One region of the Caballeronia sp. LZ016 genome, then DNA from elsewhere that is predicted to be linked to it. Evidence: predicted binding sites of a transcription regulator. Region 1 holds the regulator's gene; the other holds the start of a gene.
What was found. Region 1 encodes LexA, which represses DNA repair genes until DNA is damaged. Its sites were predicted from a motif close to ACTGTATNNNNATACAGT; they were not measured.
Positions count from the first base shown of each region.

Region 1 (7,862 bases):
ACTGGCTGCGTGAGCGCGGATTGCAGGCCCAGGGGCACTTCGCGTTCGGGCATCCGATCGACGAAATTGCCGCGCTCGCCGATAACCTCAAGGTCGATCTCGTCGTGGTGGGGCATCGCTGCCGCAGCGGACTGGCGCGATGGTGGATGGGCGCGGGCAACACGCCGCTGCTCGATCGCGTGTCGTGCAGCATTCTGGTGGCGGTCTGTCAGGCAGGCGAATCCGCCGAAGCCGAAGACGCCGCCGCGTATGCCGCCAAGCCGGTCAAGGCGGAAGAGGGCGCGTAGTTCGGCGTCGCGCTCGTCAGCCGTTCAGATCGACGGCGACGAGCTTCCATGACACGAGACCGCTGCGGCGGAAGATGGCCGAATACCGTGCATCGCCAGCGCCGTGCTGATAGGTCACGACGAAGGTATTGATGTCGCGGTATCTGGCGGTCGTCTGTGGCGGCTGCGGCAGACCGGGCGGTTGCGGCAGCGGACCGGACGCCGCCGTGACGCTCGCGCCGTTTCGTGACGGCGCGGGCGGCCGTTCGCCAGGAACGCCGCGCGGCGGAATGCCGTTGAGTATCGCGGCGACGCCATCGGGTGTCGCATAGGAGTCGACCAGCGGCCCGACGAGCGCCGCGCCGATCATCGCCCCGAGAATCGCGAGCGGATTGCCGCTCTTCTGAATGTCGATGCGACGCGTCAGCAGCGCCGCGACCTGTTCCTTCAGGCTGCTGCGCAACGCCGGAAAATCGACGTACTCGCTGACAGTCTCTGCATCGCGCGCATCAGCCGCGCGCTTGACGCGATCCAGCGCCAGATACGGCGACGCATACATGAATGCCACCGCCGCGCCGCACAGAACGACAGCGAGTGCAATAGCGACAAGACGGGTAGTTCGCGACATGCGGTGCACGAGCCTCTCGAGCGTCGGTCTGACTCAGATTGACCGCGCCGGTGCAAGAACGATCCCGCAACCCGCGACGTTCACGCCAGAAACCCGCCCGCGCCGCCGGCACGTTCCTCGTCGATGCAGCGGTCGAGCATGCGCGACACCTCGCTGATCTTGCCGACCATGATGACGCGCGATTCGCTGCGATAGACCCGCACCGGGGCGCGCTGCGCCGGCTCCGCATGGACCGTCTTGGCAAGCGACACCCGGGCGAACGCCGGCTGACGCGACGGCAGCACCGGCATTTCATCGAACAGATCCGGCGTGGCTTCAGCAAGCGGACGCGCCGCGACGCCGCAGGGAATCAACGCACGCAGATGACGCAGGCGGCCGAACTGGCGGAAGGGCAACAAACGGGCAAAACGTTCCATGATGACTCTCCAGGCGATAGGACGCACTGCGGCCAAGCCGCGAACGGCTGCCGTCATGCTTTGATGTACTCGAAACGCGCCGCGTCGTGCGTGGCGTGGGGGAAGCGGGCGCGCTAGAACTCGCCCGAGCGGATCAGACCGACCGCGATGCCTTCCAGCGCGAATTCACCGCTGCCGGAGCGCACGAAAATGTTCTCGTAGTCCGGGTTCTCGGCGATCAGTTCGACGCCGTCCGAACGACGCTTCCAGCGCTTGACCGTGACGTCGTCGCCGAGACGCGCGACCACGATCTGCCCGTCTTTGGCTTCGGTGCGTTTTTGCACCGCGAGCAGGTCGCCATCCAGGATGCCGGCGTCGCGCATGGACAGCCCGCGCACCTTCAGCAAATAGTCCGGCTTGCTGGAAAAGAGCGCCGGATCGCACGCGTAGTGCTGTGAAATGTGCTCCTGCGCGAGGATGGGACTGCCGGCCGCCACCCGGCCGACGAGCGGCAGAGACAATTGCATGATGCTCGGATGCGGCAGCGTGAACTGATGCGGAAGCTCGTCGGAGCGTGCGGCTTCGCTGATCAGCCGGATGCCTCGCGACGACCCTGCGGCCAATTCGATCACGCCCTTGCGCGCCAGCGCTCGAAGATGCTCCTCGGCGGAATTGGCCGAACTGAAGCCGAGTTCCGCAGCGATTTCGGCGCGCGTGGGCGGGAAACCGGTGCGCTCGATAGCGCGCTGCAGGAGTTCGAAGACCTGCTGCTGGCGAGCGGTAAGTCTTGAGGTTCTAGTCACTGGCTGGCCCCTGCTGCGCTGTATGGATGAACAGATGACTGTATTTTTATACAGTATTTCATACTTTTCAAGCATTACTTTAACTTCGCCCCGGCAGCGCCCCGCAGCGGGCGTTTTCGATGGAAGGACGCCAAAGCGCCGGTCGTTAGCACGTTTCGGTATAAAAAGATGAAAAACGATTATTTCTAATCATATAGCCGCGCCGATAGACTGATTCCGTCAATTGGATAAGACGGAGAACGGGGAATGCAAAGCACGAAAGCGGGATTGGGGACCAGGGGAAGAAAGCTGCTCACCGCGTTGGCGCTGGCGGCGGCGACGATTGGCATCGGTGTTCAGGCGCACGCACAGACATCGTTTCTGAACGTCTCCTACGATCCGACGCGCGAGCTGTACCAGGACTTCAATCAGGCGTTCGCGAAGAAATGGAAGGCCGACACCGGCGAAACGGTCACTTTCAAGCAGTCGCACGGCGGTTCGGGCGGCCAGGCCCGCGCGGTCCTCGACGGACTGCAGGCCGACGTCGTAACGCTCGCGCTCGCCTATGACATCGACGCGCTCGCCGGCAAGGGGCTCGTCAGCGGCGACTGGCAGAAGCGCCTACCGGATAACGCGTCGCCGTACACGTCGACGATCGTGTTCCTCGTGCGCAAGGGCAATCCGAAGCACATCAAGGACTGGGACGACCTGACGAAGCCGGGCGTATCCATCGTTACGCCGAACCCGAAGACCTCGGGCGGCGCGCGCTGGAACTATCTCGCAGCGTGGGCGTATGCGCAGCACAAGCCCGGCGGCAATGAGCAGACCGCGAAGGACTTCGTCTCGAAGCTCTACAAGAACGCGGGCGTGCTCGATTCCGGCGCGCGCGGCGCGACGACGAGCTTCGTGCAGCGCGGGCAAGGCGACGTGCTGATCGCGTGGGAGAACGAGGCGTTCTTGTCGCTCAAGGAGTTCGGGCCGGACAAGTTCGAGATCGTCGTGCCGTCGGTGAGCATCCTGGCGGAGCCGCCGGTCGCGGTGGTCGACAAGGTCGTCGACAAGCACGGCACGCGCAAGCTCGCCGAGGCGTATCTGAAGTATCTGTACAGCGACGAAGGACAGCAGATTGCGGCGCGCAACTTCTATCGCCCGCGTTCGAACACGGTTCCGGCCGGTCTGACGAAGCAGTTTCCGAAGCTGAAGCTCTACACCATCGACGATACCTTCGGCGGCTGGACGAAGGCGCAGAAGACGCACTTCGCGGATGGCGGCGTGTTCGACTCGATCTATCAGCCGCAGTAATGGCACGGCAGTAACGGCAAGGCAGTAACGACACGGAGCAGGGCGGCTCGATGATGGAGCATCGAGCCGGATCGGCAAATGACCAAGCGGCGCGCCATGACGCCGCTCGTCGCACGTGCAGCAACAAGCGCCCGCCCCGGCGCACTGGACAGGACAATTCGAGCATGACCACTTTCAACCTGCGCAAGCCGAGCGCGCTACCGGGCTTCGGCTTGACGCTCGGCATCACGCTCGCGTATCTGAGCCTCATCGTGCTCATACCGCTTGCGGCTACTTTCGCCAAGACGGCGACGCTCGACTGGGCGCAGTTCGTGCGCGCGGTCAGCTCGCCGCGCGTGCTGGCGTCGTACCGGCTGACGTTCTTCGCCGCGCTCGGCGGGGCGCTCATCAACGCGGTGTTCGGCTTTCTCGTCGCGTGGGTGCTGGTGCGCTATACGTTTCCGTTCAAGCGTATCGTCGACGCCATCGTCGATCTCCCGTTCGCGCTGCCGACTTCCGTCGCGGGCATTTCGCTCGCCGCGGTTTATGCGGGCAACGGCTGGATCGGGCAATTGCTCGCGCCGCTCGGCATCAAGGTGGCGTTCACGCCGCTCGGCGTGCTGGTGGCGCTGACGTTCATCGGCTTGCCGTTCGTCGTGCGCACGGTGCAGCCGGTGCTCGAGGAATTCGAGCGAGAGCAGGAAGAGGCCGCTGCGTGCCTCGGCGCGACCCGCTGGCTGACGTTTCGCCGCGTCGTGCTGCCATCGCTTTTCCCCGCGCTGCTGACGGGCTTCGCGCTCGCGTTTGCGCGCGCGCTCGGCGAATACGGGTCGGTGATTTTCATCGCCGGCAACGTGCCGATGAAGTCGGAAATCACATCGCTACTCATCATCACGAAGCTCGAACAGTACGACTATGCCGGTGCAACGGCGCTTGCGGTGGTGATGCTGTGCGTATCGTTCCTGATGCTGCTGTTCATCAATACGCTGCAATGGTTTCTGCAACGGCGCACGAGCAGGACGGTCGCACCGCCGGTCCCGACGCTGCATGTCGACGGAGGCCGCGCATGAGCACGCCCGACAGCAAGGCGATCGCGATGAACACCGCTGACCAGCGCGAAGTTCCTGCGCTCAATCCGGTGACGGAGCCGCGCGCGATACGCTGGCTGCTCACCGCGATCGCGCTTCTTTTTCTCGCGCTCTTTCTCGTCGTGCCGCTCGTTGCGGTGTTCGCGCAGGCATTCGCGAAGGGCATCGACTATTACTTCGAATCGTTGAAGGACCCGGACGCGTGGTCCGCGATCAAGCTCACGCTGATGACCGCCGCGATCGCCGTGCCGCTGAATCTCGTGTTCGGTCTCGCGGCGTCCTGGGCGATCGCGAAGTTCGAGTTTCGCGGCAAGGCGCTCCTGACGACGCTCATCGATTTGCCGTTCTCGGTCTCGCCGGTCATCTCCGGCCTCATCTACGTGCTGATGTTCGGCGCGCAGGGCTGGTTCGGGCCGTGGCTCGCATCGCATGACGTGCAGATCATCTTCGCGGTGCCGGGCATCGTGCTCGCGACGATCTTCGTCACGTTTCCGTTCGTCGCACGCGAGCTGATTCCGCTGATGCAGGCGCAAGGCAACGACGAAGAGGAAGCCGCGCACGTGCTGGGGGCATCCGGCTGGCAGATCTTCCGGCGCGTGACGCTGCCGAACGTGAAGTGGGGCCTGCTCTACGGCGTGATTCTCTGCAACGCCCGCGCGATGGGCGAGTTCGGCGCGGTGTCGGTGGTCTCGGGTCATATCCGCGGACAGACCGACACGATGCCGCTGCATGTCGAAATTCTTTACAACGAATACAACTTCTCGGCCGCGTTCGCGGTGGCGTCGCTGCTGGCCCTGCTCGCGCTCGTCACGCTCGGGCTGAAGCTGATCGCCGAGCGGCGGATGTCGCAGTCGCTCGACGATGCGAAACAAGGCGCACAGAACTGAGGATCATCATGAGCATCATCGTTCGTAATCTGCAAAAGCGCTTCGGCGACTTCACCGCGCTCGACAACGTCACGCTCGACTTTCCGGCGGGCGAACTGGTCGCGCTGCTCGGGCCGTCGGGATGCGGCAAGACCACGCTGCTGCGCGTGATCGCGGGCCTCGAACACGCCGATGCGGGCCAGGTCATGCTGAACGGCGAAGACGTCGCGCATGTCGGCGCACGCGATCGGCAAGTGGGCTTCGTGTTTCAGCATTACGCGCTGTTCAGGCACATGACGGTGTTCGAGAACGTCGCGTTCGGTTTGCGCGTGAAGCCGCGCCGCGAGCGCCCGACCGAAGCGGCCATCCGCGAGAAAGTGCATGAATTGCTCAAGCTCGTGCAACTGGACTGGCTCGCGCAGCGCTTTCCGTCGGAGCTGTCGGGCGGTCAGCGGCAGCGTATCGCGCTGGCGCGCGCGCTCGCCGTCGAACCGAAAGTGCTGCTGCTCGACGAGCCGTTCGGCGCGCTCGACGCCAAGGTCCGCAAGGAACTCCGTAGCTGGCTGCGCCGCCTGCACGACGACCTGCATATCTCGACGCTCTTCGTCACGCACGATCAGGAAGAGGCGCTCGAAGTGGCGGATCGCATCGTGGTGATGAATCATGGACGCGTCGAGCAAGTGGGCAGCCCGCAGGATGTGTACGACCATCCGCAGACGTCGTTCGTCTACGAGTTCCTCGGCGCGGCCAACCGCCTGCAGGGCAACGTGGATGCCAGCGGTTTCATCGCCGATGGCGCCGCGAAAGCGATCACCGCGCAGGCGCATTTCAGCGGGCGCGCGCTCGCTTATGTGCGCCCGCACGATCTCGCGCTGTATCGCGCCGACGATGCAGAAGGCGTCGCGCATCCTGATGGCATCGTGGTCGGCGTGCGGCGCGTGGTGACGCTGGGCGGGTCCGTGCGCGTGGAGCTCGCCGGCGATGCGGGCGGTGTGCTCGAAGCCGAACTGGACCGGGAAGCGTGGCGTGCGCTGCGGGTCGATATCGGCGATGGTGTACGCGCCGTGCCGCGCGCGCTGCGCGTTTTCCCGGCGCAATGACACGAAGATAGAACAAAGACAGCAGACAAGAGAGGCAGAGAATGAACTTCCAGCAACTGCGCTTCGTGCGCGAGGCGGTGCGTCAGAACATGAATCTGACGGAAGTCGCCAACGTGCTCTATACGTCGCAATCGGGCGTGTCGAAACAGATCAAGGACCTCGAGGACGAACTCGGCGTCGATATCTTCATTCGTCGCGGCAAGCGCCTGACGGGACTGACGGAGCCGGGCAAGCAGGTGCATCAGGTAATCGAGCGGATGTTGCTCGATGCCGAAAATCTGCGGCGCGTCGCGCGTCAGTTCGCGGATCAGGACAACGGCCATCTCGTCGTCGCGACGACGCACACGCAAGCCCGTTACGCGCTGCCCAAAGTGATTCGACAGTTCACCGAAGTATTTCCGAAAGTGCACCTCGCGCTGCGGCAGGGCAGCCCGCAGCAGATCGCGCAGATGATCATCAACGGCGAGGCGGATATCGGCATCTCGACGGAGGCGCTCGACCGCTATCCCGACATCGTCACGTTTCCGTGCTATTCGTGGCATCACACGGTGGTCGTGCCGAAGGATCATCCGCTCGTCGGGCGCGCGAACATCACGCTCGACCAGATCGCGGAATATCCGATCGTCACCTATGACAACGACTTCACCGGTCGCTCTCATGTGGACCAGGCGTTCGCGAGCGCCGGCGCGATGCCCGATATCGTGCTGACCGCCATCGATGCCGACGTCATCAAGACGTATGTCGAGCTCGGGATGGGCATCGGCATCGTGGCGGCGATGGCGTATGACGCGAAACGCGATACGGAACTCGTCGCGCTGGATACGCAGCATTTGTTCGAAGCGAGCACGACGCGTGTGGGCTTGCGCCGTGGTGCATTCTTGCGTGCTTATGCATACCGGCTGATCGAGATGTTCGCGCCGCAGCTCGATGAAACGCAGATCGCCGCGCAGCTGCGCGAGACCGCGTGAATAGCGCCGGCTGATTTACAATCGCCGGCATGAAACCTGACTCTCTTCCCGAACATCTTCCTCTGATTGCCGTCCTCGCAACGGGTGGCACGATCGCCGGACGCGCCGGCGATGCTTCCGTGACGGCGGGCTACAAGGCGGGCGTCGTCGGAGTGAACGACCTGCTCGACGCCGTGCCCGCGCTCGGCAACGTCGCACGCATTCAGGCAGAGCAGATTGCGAGCGTCGACAGCAAGGACATGAGCCACGCGCTCTGGACGACGCTTGTGCAACGCATCGACGAACTCGCGGCGCAGGACGATATCGCGGGCATCGTCGTCACGCATGGCACGGATACGCTCGAAGAAACCGCGTATCTGCTGCATCTGACGGTGAAGACCGCGAAGCCCGTCGTGCTGACGGCTGCAATGCGTCCGTCGAGCGCGCTTTCCGCCGACGGTCCGCTGAACTTGCTCAACGCGGTCACGGTCGCCGCCTCAGCCGATGCG
Region 1 is NZ_JARTVY010000001.1:2,408,291-2,416,152, reverse strand. Features, by position in the region: gene P9220_RS11450 (universal stress protein) at 1-287, shown strand, start outside; gene P9220_RS11445 (DUF2939 domain-containing protein) at 304-894, opposite strand; gene P9220_RS11440 (hypothetical protein) at 975-1,310, opposite strand; gene lexA (transcriptional repressor LexA) at 1,424-2,092, opposite strand; gene P9220_RS11430 (sulfate ABC transporter substrate-binding protein) at 2,339-3,373, shown strand; gene cysT (sulfate ABC transporter permease subunit CysT) at 3,538-4,422, shown strand; gene cysW (sulfate ABC transporter permease subunit CysW) at 4,449-5,327, shown strand; gene P9220_RS11415 (sulfate ABC transporter ATP-binding protein) at 5,336-6,406, shown strand; gene P9220_RS11410 (CysB family HTH-type transcriptional regulator) at 6,448-7,374, shown strand; gene P9220_RS11405 (asparaginase) at 7,404-7,862, shown strand, end outside.

Region 2 (7,862 bases), 400 kb from region 1:
AACGATGGCCACACTGTCTCCTCCCGAGACTCAGCGAAGTTGAAGTGTTTGTGATGATGCAATCTCCCCGCGGCTAGACGGAAAGACCCCATGAACCTTTACTGTAGCTTTGCATTGGACTTTGAACCGATCTGTGTAGGATAGGTGGGAGGCTATGAAACCGGAACGCCAGTTTCGGTGGAGCCGTCCTTGAAATACCACCCTGGTTTGTTTGAGGTTCTAACCTTGGTCCGTGATCCGGATCGGGGACAGTGCATGGTAGGCAGTTTGACTGGGGCGGTCTCCTCCCAAAGCGTAACGGAGGAGTACGAAGGTACGCTAGGTACGGTCGGAAATCGTGCTGATAGTGCAATGGCATAAGCGTGCTTAACTGCGAGACCGACAAGTCGAGCAGGTGCGAAAGCAGGTCATAGTGATCCGGTGGTTCTGTATGGAAGGGCCATCGCTCAACGGATAAAAGGTACTCTGGGGATAACAGGCTGATACCGCCCAAGAGTTCATATCGACGGCGGTGTTTGGCACCTCGATGTCGGCTCATCTCATCCTGGGGCTGTAGCCGGTCCCAAGGGTATGGCTGTTCGCCATTTAAAGAGGTACGTGAGCTGGGTTTAAAACGTCGTGAGACAGTTTGGTCCCTATCTGCCGTGGGCGTTGGATATTTGAAGGGGGCTGCTCCTAGTACGAGAGGACCGGAGTGGACGAACCTCTGGTGTACCGGTTGTCACGCCAGTGGCATCGCCGGGTAGCTATGTTCGGAAGAGATAACCGCTGAAAGCATCTAAGCGGGAAACTCGCCTTAAGATGAGATATCCCCGGGGCTTCGAGCCCCTTGAAGGGTCGTTCCAGACCAGGACGTTGATAGGTCAGGTGTGTAAGTGCAGTAATGCATTGAGCTAACTGATACTAATTGCCCGTAAGGCTTGATCCTATAACCAGTGTGTTTCACAGTGAGTTAGCGCTTTAGCGCTTACTCAATGCAACCCCCGAAGGGAGCACGCCGGTTGAGTGACGCGACTGTGCCCAACAGTCACTACCGAATCTACTTCTTCCCAGATTGGTTGTCGCGCCACCTCGCGAGACAACAACAAGTCATGCCTGATGACCATAGCGAGTCGGTCCCACCCCTTCCCATCCCGAACAGGACCGTGAAACGACTCCACGCCGATGATAGTGCGGATCCCCGTGTGAAAGTAGGTAATCGTCAGGCTCCTCATGCCTTAAACAAAAACCCCACCCCATAAAGGTGGGGTTTTTGCGTTTCGGCGCAAGAATCTTCGCAGTAACCCGCCTTTCCTCGCACTCCTAAGCCCCACTCCTACTACCCCTAGCGGTTACCATTCCCCTCGAAATACTGTATAAATATACAGTACAGCTAGAGGTCGCCACGTATCAGGCATGAGCGGCCCGTCCAATTTATCGAGCGGGAACATATGGGTGCCGCACTTTCATTGCTCGATTTCCAGCTGACTGCGCGCTTGCAACAGCAACTGTGGCAAGGCGAGCAGTTCAGCTCGTCGCATCCGAATGTTATCTCGAGCGGTTATCGGTTACTTGATCGCGTTTTGCCCGGCGCAGGCTGGCTTCCCGGCACCGTGACGGAATTGCTGATCGAAGAGAGCGGCGTTGGGGAAGTCCGCCTGCTTGCACGCTGCCTTCGAGAACTGACGACCATCCAGAGTCGTTCCGTCGTACTCATCGCGCCACCGTGGATGCCTAATTTCGCCGCCTTCCGGGCGATGCACATCGCGACGAACAAGCTGGTTTGGGTCAGAGCAACTGACGAGCAGGTGCTGTGGGCCGCGGAACAGTCGCTGAAGCAGGAGGGCATCGGCGCAGTGCTGATCTGGCTGCCGAAAGCGCGTCCTGAAGCGTTGCGCCGACTTCAGGTGGCGGCCCAGGAGTCGCAATCGTTGGCGTTTTTGTTCCGCCCGCTCAATGCCGCAAAGCAATCTTCCGCCGCGCCGTTGCGCATGGTGTGCAAGCCGATCCTCCCGCCCACCGCACAGACGATGAACCGTCGCGAATGGATGCAGGCCGTCATGCTGGAAATCGACATCATCAAGCGGCGCGGTCCGCTGCTGGAGAAGCCGTTGCAGTTGCGCTTGCCGTTGCAGTTGCCGGCGTTGCCCGAGCATTTGCGTCGCGCGAGTCAGCAAAGGAAAGCACGAGAGGTCAAACATGTTGTGGATAGCGGTGACATTGCCGCTTTTGTCGCTCGAAGCAGTCAGGCCGCCATCGATGCCATCCGCATCGGCGAGTTCGATTTCGCCTGGAGCGAGGCCGACGGGCAATGACGACCCAGCAGACGCCATCGACCAGCCTTGCTTCGCGCTTGCCGATCACGCGCGCATCCTGCTGCCCGATCTCATCGCGTTTCGGCTCGGCGTGCGGCCCGGCAGCACGCGCTCGCACGCGTTTGCGCTGGCGCCGCACCTGACGCTGCTGGCGGTGGATATCAGCGAGGAGCAGCGCGCGCTCGAAGCCGTCGCGTTGGCCTTGCTCGCCTTTACGCCGAAGGTCGTGCTCGCGCACGCCAATACGGTGCTGCTGGAAGTCAGCGGGAGCACGCGGCTGTTCGGCGGGCTGCGCGCGCTGCTGGCGAAGGTGACGTCCACGGTGAGGGGCTGCGGCTTTACTTCACGCCTGGGTTGCGCGCCGACTCCGTGGGGCGCGTGGCTGCTCGCGCACGCGCGTACGCGACGCGTGACGCGTCGTGTGCGAATCGTGAAAGGTACGACGCTCGTGCGCGTGCTCGACGCCTTGCCGGTGTCGCTCGTTCCGTCGGCGGAATCGCATGGCAATGTGTTCGAACAGATCGGCTGCTCGACGCTCGCCGATTTGCGCCGCTTGCCGCGCAAGGGCGTGGCGCGCCGGTTCGGTCAAGGCATTCTGCAGTGGCTCGCGCAGGCGTACGGGCAGGCGCCGGATCCTCGCGAGGCGTTTTGCGCGCCCGCATCGTTCGAGGCGCGGCTCGAATTGCAGGCGCGCGTCGATAGTGCCGAGGCGTTGCTGTTCGCAGCGCGCCGGCTCGTGCTGCAGTTGGCCGGCTGGCTGAGCGCGCATCACGCCGCCGTCAGCGGATTCGCTCTGCTGCTCGAGCACGAACTCGCCGCGCGCAACGCGCCGAAAACCTCGACGTTGCAGATCGGCTGGGCCGTGCCGACGCGCGATGCCGACCACATCCTCTGGCTGCTGCGCGAAAAGCTGAATCAGACGACGCTCATCGCGCCGGTCATCGAGATGAAGCTGCTTGCCGACAAGGTCAGCGAGCACGCGCCGCCGTCCGACACGCTTTTTCCGATGCCCACCTCCGATAACGAATCGATGGCGCAACTGCTCGAACGTCTGAGCGCGCGGCTGGGCGCGGAGAACGTCGTGCAACTGGTCGCGCGCGAGGATCATCGGCCGGAGGCGGCAATGACGGTCGAGCCGTATCAGATCGTGCGCGATGCCAGGCCGAAGCGCGGGAAAAAGCCGAAGGAAGCGCCTGCCGAAGCACTACCTGACGAAGAGCAGGAAACGGCGGAGCCGGACATGGAACTCGGCGAGCAGTTAGAACTTCCCGACCGGGCTGTTCCTTCGCAGCCGCGCCCGTCGTGGATTCTGGAGACACCGCAGCCACTGAAGCTGCGCAACGAGCGGCCGTTCTATCGTCGTCCGCTGAAGCTGATCAGCCGCACCGAGCGCATCGAGGCGGGATGGTGGGACGGCAACGGCGTGCAGCGCGACTATTACGTCGCCTCTGACGATCGCGGCCGCATGTTCTGGCTTTATCGCGAGCGATTGAGCGGCGCCTGGTTCCTGCACGGATTTTTCGGATGACGCCGCCATGGACGATCTGAACGACATCATCGGTCTGAGCGGCGAGGGCAGCGACTTGTCGGGCGCGGTGTCTGCATCGGCGCTTTTGCCCGGATATGCCGAACTGCACTGCCTGAGCAACTTCTCGTTTCTGCGCGGCGCGTCGCATCCGCAGGAACTGGCCGCTGCCGCGCTCGAACACGGCTATACCGCGCTCGCCGTCACCGACGAGTGTTCACTTGCGGGCGTCGTCCGCGCGCATGGCGCGATCAAGGACATTCAGGCAAAGGCGAAAGCCGCGATCGAGGCCGCACGGCTCGCAGGCCAGCCGCTACCCGACAAGCCGACGTTGAAGCTCATTATCGGCAGCGAATTGCATCTGACGGATGCGGATGGCCAGCCGTTCTGCACGCTCATCGCGCTCGCGACGAACCGCGAAGGCTACGGCAATCTGTCGGAGCTGATTTCGCTCGCGCGTTCGCGTTCGCCGAAAGGCCAATATCGGCTGGGGCCGGAAGATTTCACCGATCCGGCCGCATCGTCCGATGCCACGGACGTCACCGACTTGCGCGGCGACATCGCGCATCTGAAGCATTTGCCCGGCTGCCTGCTGATTCTCGTGCCGCAGCGCGCAGCGACGCTTGCCGACACGCTCGACCGCGCGCACTGGCTCGCCGGTTTCGCGGCGGGGCGAGCGTGGCTCGCGCTGGAGTTGTGGCAGGACGGCAGCGACGACGAGCGTCTCGCCTCATGCCGCGTCATCTCAGAGGCGAGCGGTCTGCCGCTCGTCGCGGCAAGCGGCGCGCTGATGCACGCGCGATCGCGCAAGCCGTTGCAGGACACGCTGACCGCCATTCGACTGGGCCGGCCGCTCGGCGAATGCGGGTATGCGCTCGAAGCGAACGCGGAGCGGCATTTGCGCACGCGCTTGCGTATCGGCGCGCTGTATCCGAAGGCGGCGATCGCGGAAACGCTGAAAGTCGCAGCCCGCTGCACGTTCCGGCTCGACGAGCTTCAGTACGAATATCCCGAGGAACTCGTGCCGACCGGCGAGACGCCCGCCAGCTATTTGCGCAAAAAGGTGATCGAGGGCGCGAAGCAGCGCTGGCCGGACGGATTCGACGCCGACACCATCGGCCAGATCGACAAGGAACTGGAACTCGTCGCCGAACTGAAATACGAGAAGTATTTCCTGACGGTCTACGACATCGTCGCATTCGCGCGCAGCCAGGGCATCCTGTGTCAGGGACGCGGTTCGGCGGCGAACTCCATCATCTGCTTCTGTCTCTTCATCACCGAGCTCGATCCGGTCCGGATGGGTCTCCTGGTCGAGCGCTTCATCTCGCGGGCGCGCAACGAGCCGCCCGATATCGATGTCGATTTCGAGCACCAGCGGCGCGAGGAAGTCATCCAGTACATTTATCGGAAGTATGGGCGGCATCGCGCGTCGCTGGCGGCGTCGGTCACGACGTATCACACGAGAAGCGCGCTGAAGGACGTCGGCAAGGCGCTCGGACTCGATGCATCGCTGATCGAACGCATCGGCAAGTCGCAGCAGTGGTGGGATGGACCGTCGGCGGTCGCCGGCTATCTCAGAGAGGCGGGTTTTAGCGAGGACTCGCACATCACGCGGCATCTCATCCGCCTGACGCGCGAACTGCGCGGATTTCCGCGCCACCTGTCGCAGCACGTCGGCGGCTTCGTGATTGCGCGCGAGAGGCTGTCGCGGCTCGTGCCGATCGAAAACGCCGCGATGAAAGACCGCTGTGTGATCCAGTGGGACAAGGACGACATCGACCAGCTCAAGCTCCTGAAAGTAGATGTGCTCGCGCTCGGCATGCTGTCGGCGATCCGCCGCGCACTCGAGTTCGTCGCGCTGCGGCGCGGTGTCCCGAATTTCGGCATTACGCACATTCGCCGCGAAGACAAGGCGGTGTATGAGATGTGTTGCCGCGCGGATACCATCGGCGTGTTTCAAATCGAATCCCGGGCGCAGCAGAGCATGCTGCCGCGCTTGCGGCCCCAAAAGTACTACGACCTCGTGATCGAAGTAGCGATCGTGCGGCCCGGCCCGATTCAGGGCGGCATGGTGCATCCGTATTTGCGACGCAAGCAGGGTCTGGAAGACGCGGACTACCCGAAGGAAGAACTGCGGCCGGTGCTCGGCCGCACGCTCGGCGTGCCGATTTTTCAGGAGCAGGTGATGAAGCTGGCGATGGTCGCGGCGGGCTATTCGGCGGAAGAGGCCGATCAGTTGCGCCGCGCGATGGCCGCCTGGCGACGCGGCAGTTATCTGGAGGAGTATCAGGCCGACCTGATGAAGAAGATGCTCGCGCGCGGCTACGAGCACGACTTCGCGGCGCGTGTGTGCAAGCAGATCGAGGGCTTCGGCGAATACGGTTTCCCGGAGAGCCACTCGGCGAGTTTCGCGCTGCTCGTCTATTTCAGCGCGTGGATCAAGCGTTACGAGCCCGCGGCGTTTCTTGCCGGCTTGCTGAACAGCCAGCCGCTCGGGTTCTATTCGCCGTCGCAACTCGTGCAGGACGCGCGGCGTCACGGCGTCGAGGTTTTCGCGCCGGATGTTTCGCTGAGCGACTGGGAATCCGTGCTGGAAAGGGCGCCTGGGAGGGGCGAGCGCGTCGTGTTCGATCCCGGCAGGGAGCAGCGGCGTCAGCAGTTCTACGGCACGCCGCTACCGGATCAGGTGTTTCGCAAGACCATGCGGCGCGGCGCGCGCAAGCTGAAAGCGCGCATCACGCTGGCCGCGCAGCGATACGGCGCCAATGGGCCGGGCGTGCGGATCGGCCTGCAACTGATCAAGGGTCTGCCGCAAGCCGCGGCCGAGCGGATCATGATCGCGCGCGCCGAAGCGCCTTTCGTCGATGTCGACGATCTCACGCGGCGCGCGGCGCTGTCGCGTCGGGAACTCGAAGCGCTGGCGGCCGGCAATGCGCTCGCGAGCATCGCGGGGCACCGGCGTCAGGCGTGGTGGGCGGTGACCGCACAGCAGCGCGCGCCGGAATTGCTGCGCGATGCCCCGATGACCGAAGCGCCGCTCGCGTTGCCGCAGGCATCGGAAGGCCGCGAAATCGTCGATGACTATGCGAGTCTCGGGCTCACGCTCAACCGCCATCCGCTCGCGTTGCTGCGCGCAAAGCTCTCGCGCCTGCGCTTCAGGACGGCCGCCGATCTGGCGGATCTGAAAAGCGGACGCATCGTGCGCGCATGCGGCATCGTGACGGTGCGTCAGCGGCCGGGCACTGCTAACGGCACGATCTTCGTGTCGATCGAAGACGAAACGGGCGCAATCAACGTGATCGTCTGGCCGGGGCTCGTCGAAAAGCAGCGCAAGGTGTTGCTCGGGTCATCGCTGCTCGGCGTGCATGGCGTCTGGCAGAACGAGGGCGACGTGCGGCATCTCGTCGCGCAACGGCTCGAAGACCATACCGCGATGCTCGGCCGCCTCGCTGCGGCGAGTCGCGATTTTCACTGAGCGTCACTGCGCCGGCAGTGCCGGATAGCCCGCCAGCAGACTGGCGATAGCCGTATCGAACGGCGTGCGCCGGCCGATACCGAGCGCTTCGAGCCGCGCCGAATCGAGATGGCAGTCGCGCGGTCGCGGGGTTGCGTCGGCGGGTGTGCGCTGCGCGATCAGTTTCGCGTCGACCTTCAGCGCCCGCGCGATGCGTTCCGCGATATCGAACTTCGTCATCGGCTCGTCGCCGGACCATTGGGTGATGCCCGAGATCGTCGCGCCCCGCGCGTGGTGCCCGATCATGCCGCGGATTGCCACCGCGACGTCGGGCGTGTAAGTCGGATAACGCGTCGCCCAGGCGTCCATCGTGGCGGGCGCGTTCGCCGGATCAGCCGATGCGACGATCGCCGGCGTGAGGCTCGTCACCGCCGATTCGCCCCAGTCGACGACCGGCCCGTAAAGCAGCGGCAAGCGCAGCACGCACGCGTTCGGATCGCAGCCGAGCAACGCACGTTCGCCGTCCAGCTTGCTTTGGCCGTAGGCGTTGAGCGGCGCGGGGGCGTCATCGGGCGAATACGGCGGGGAC
Region 2 is NZ_JARTVY010000001.1:2,004,792-2,012,653, forward strand. Features, by position in the region: rRNA gene P9220_RS09530 (23S ribosomal RNA) at 1-928, shown strand, start outside; rRNA gene rrf (5S ribosomal RNA) at 1,095-1,207, shown strand; gene imuA (translesion DNA synthesis-associated protein ImuA) at 1,431-2,294, shown strand; gene P9220_RS09545 (DNA polymerase Y family protein) at 2,239-3,822, shown strand; gene P9220_RS09550 (error-prone DNA polymerase) at 3,830-7,294, shown strand; gene P9220_RS09555 (SDR family oxidoreductase) at 7,298-7,862, opposite strand, start outside.
Region 2: the regulator LexA is predicted to act here: its motif matches at 1,351-1,368, upstream of imuA (translesion DNA synthesis-associated protein ImuA).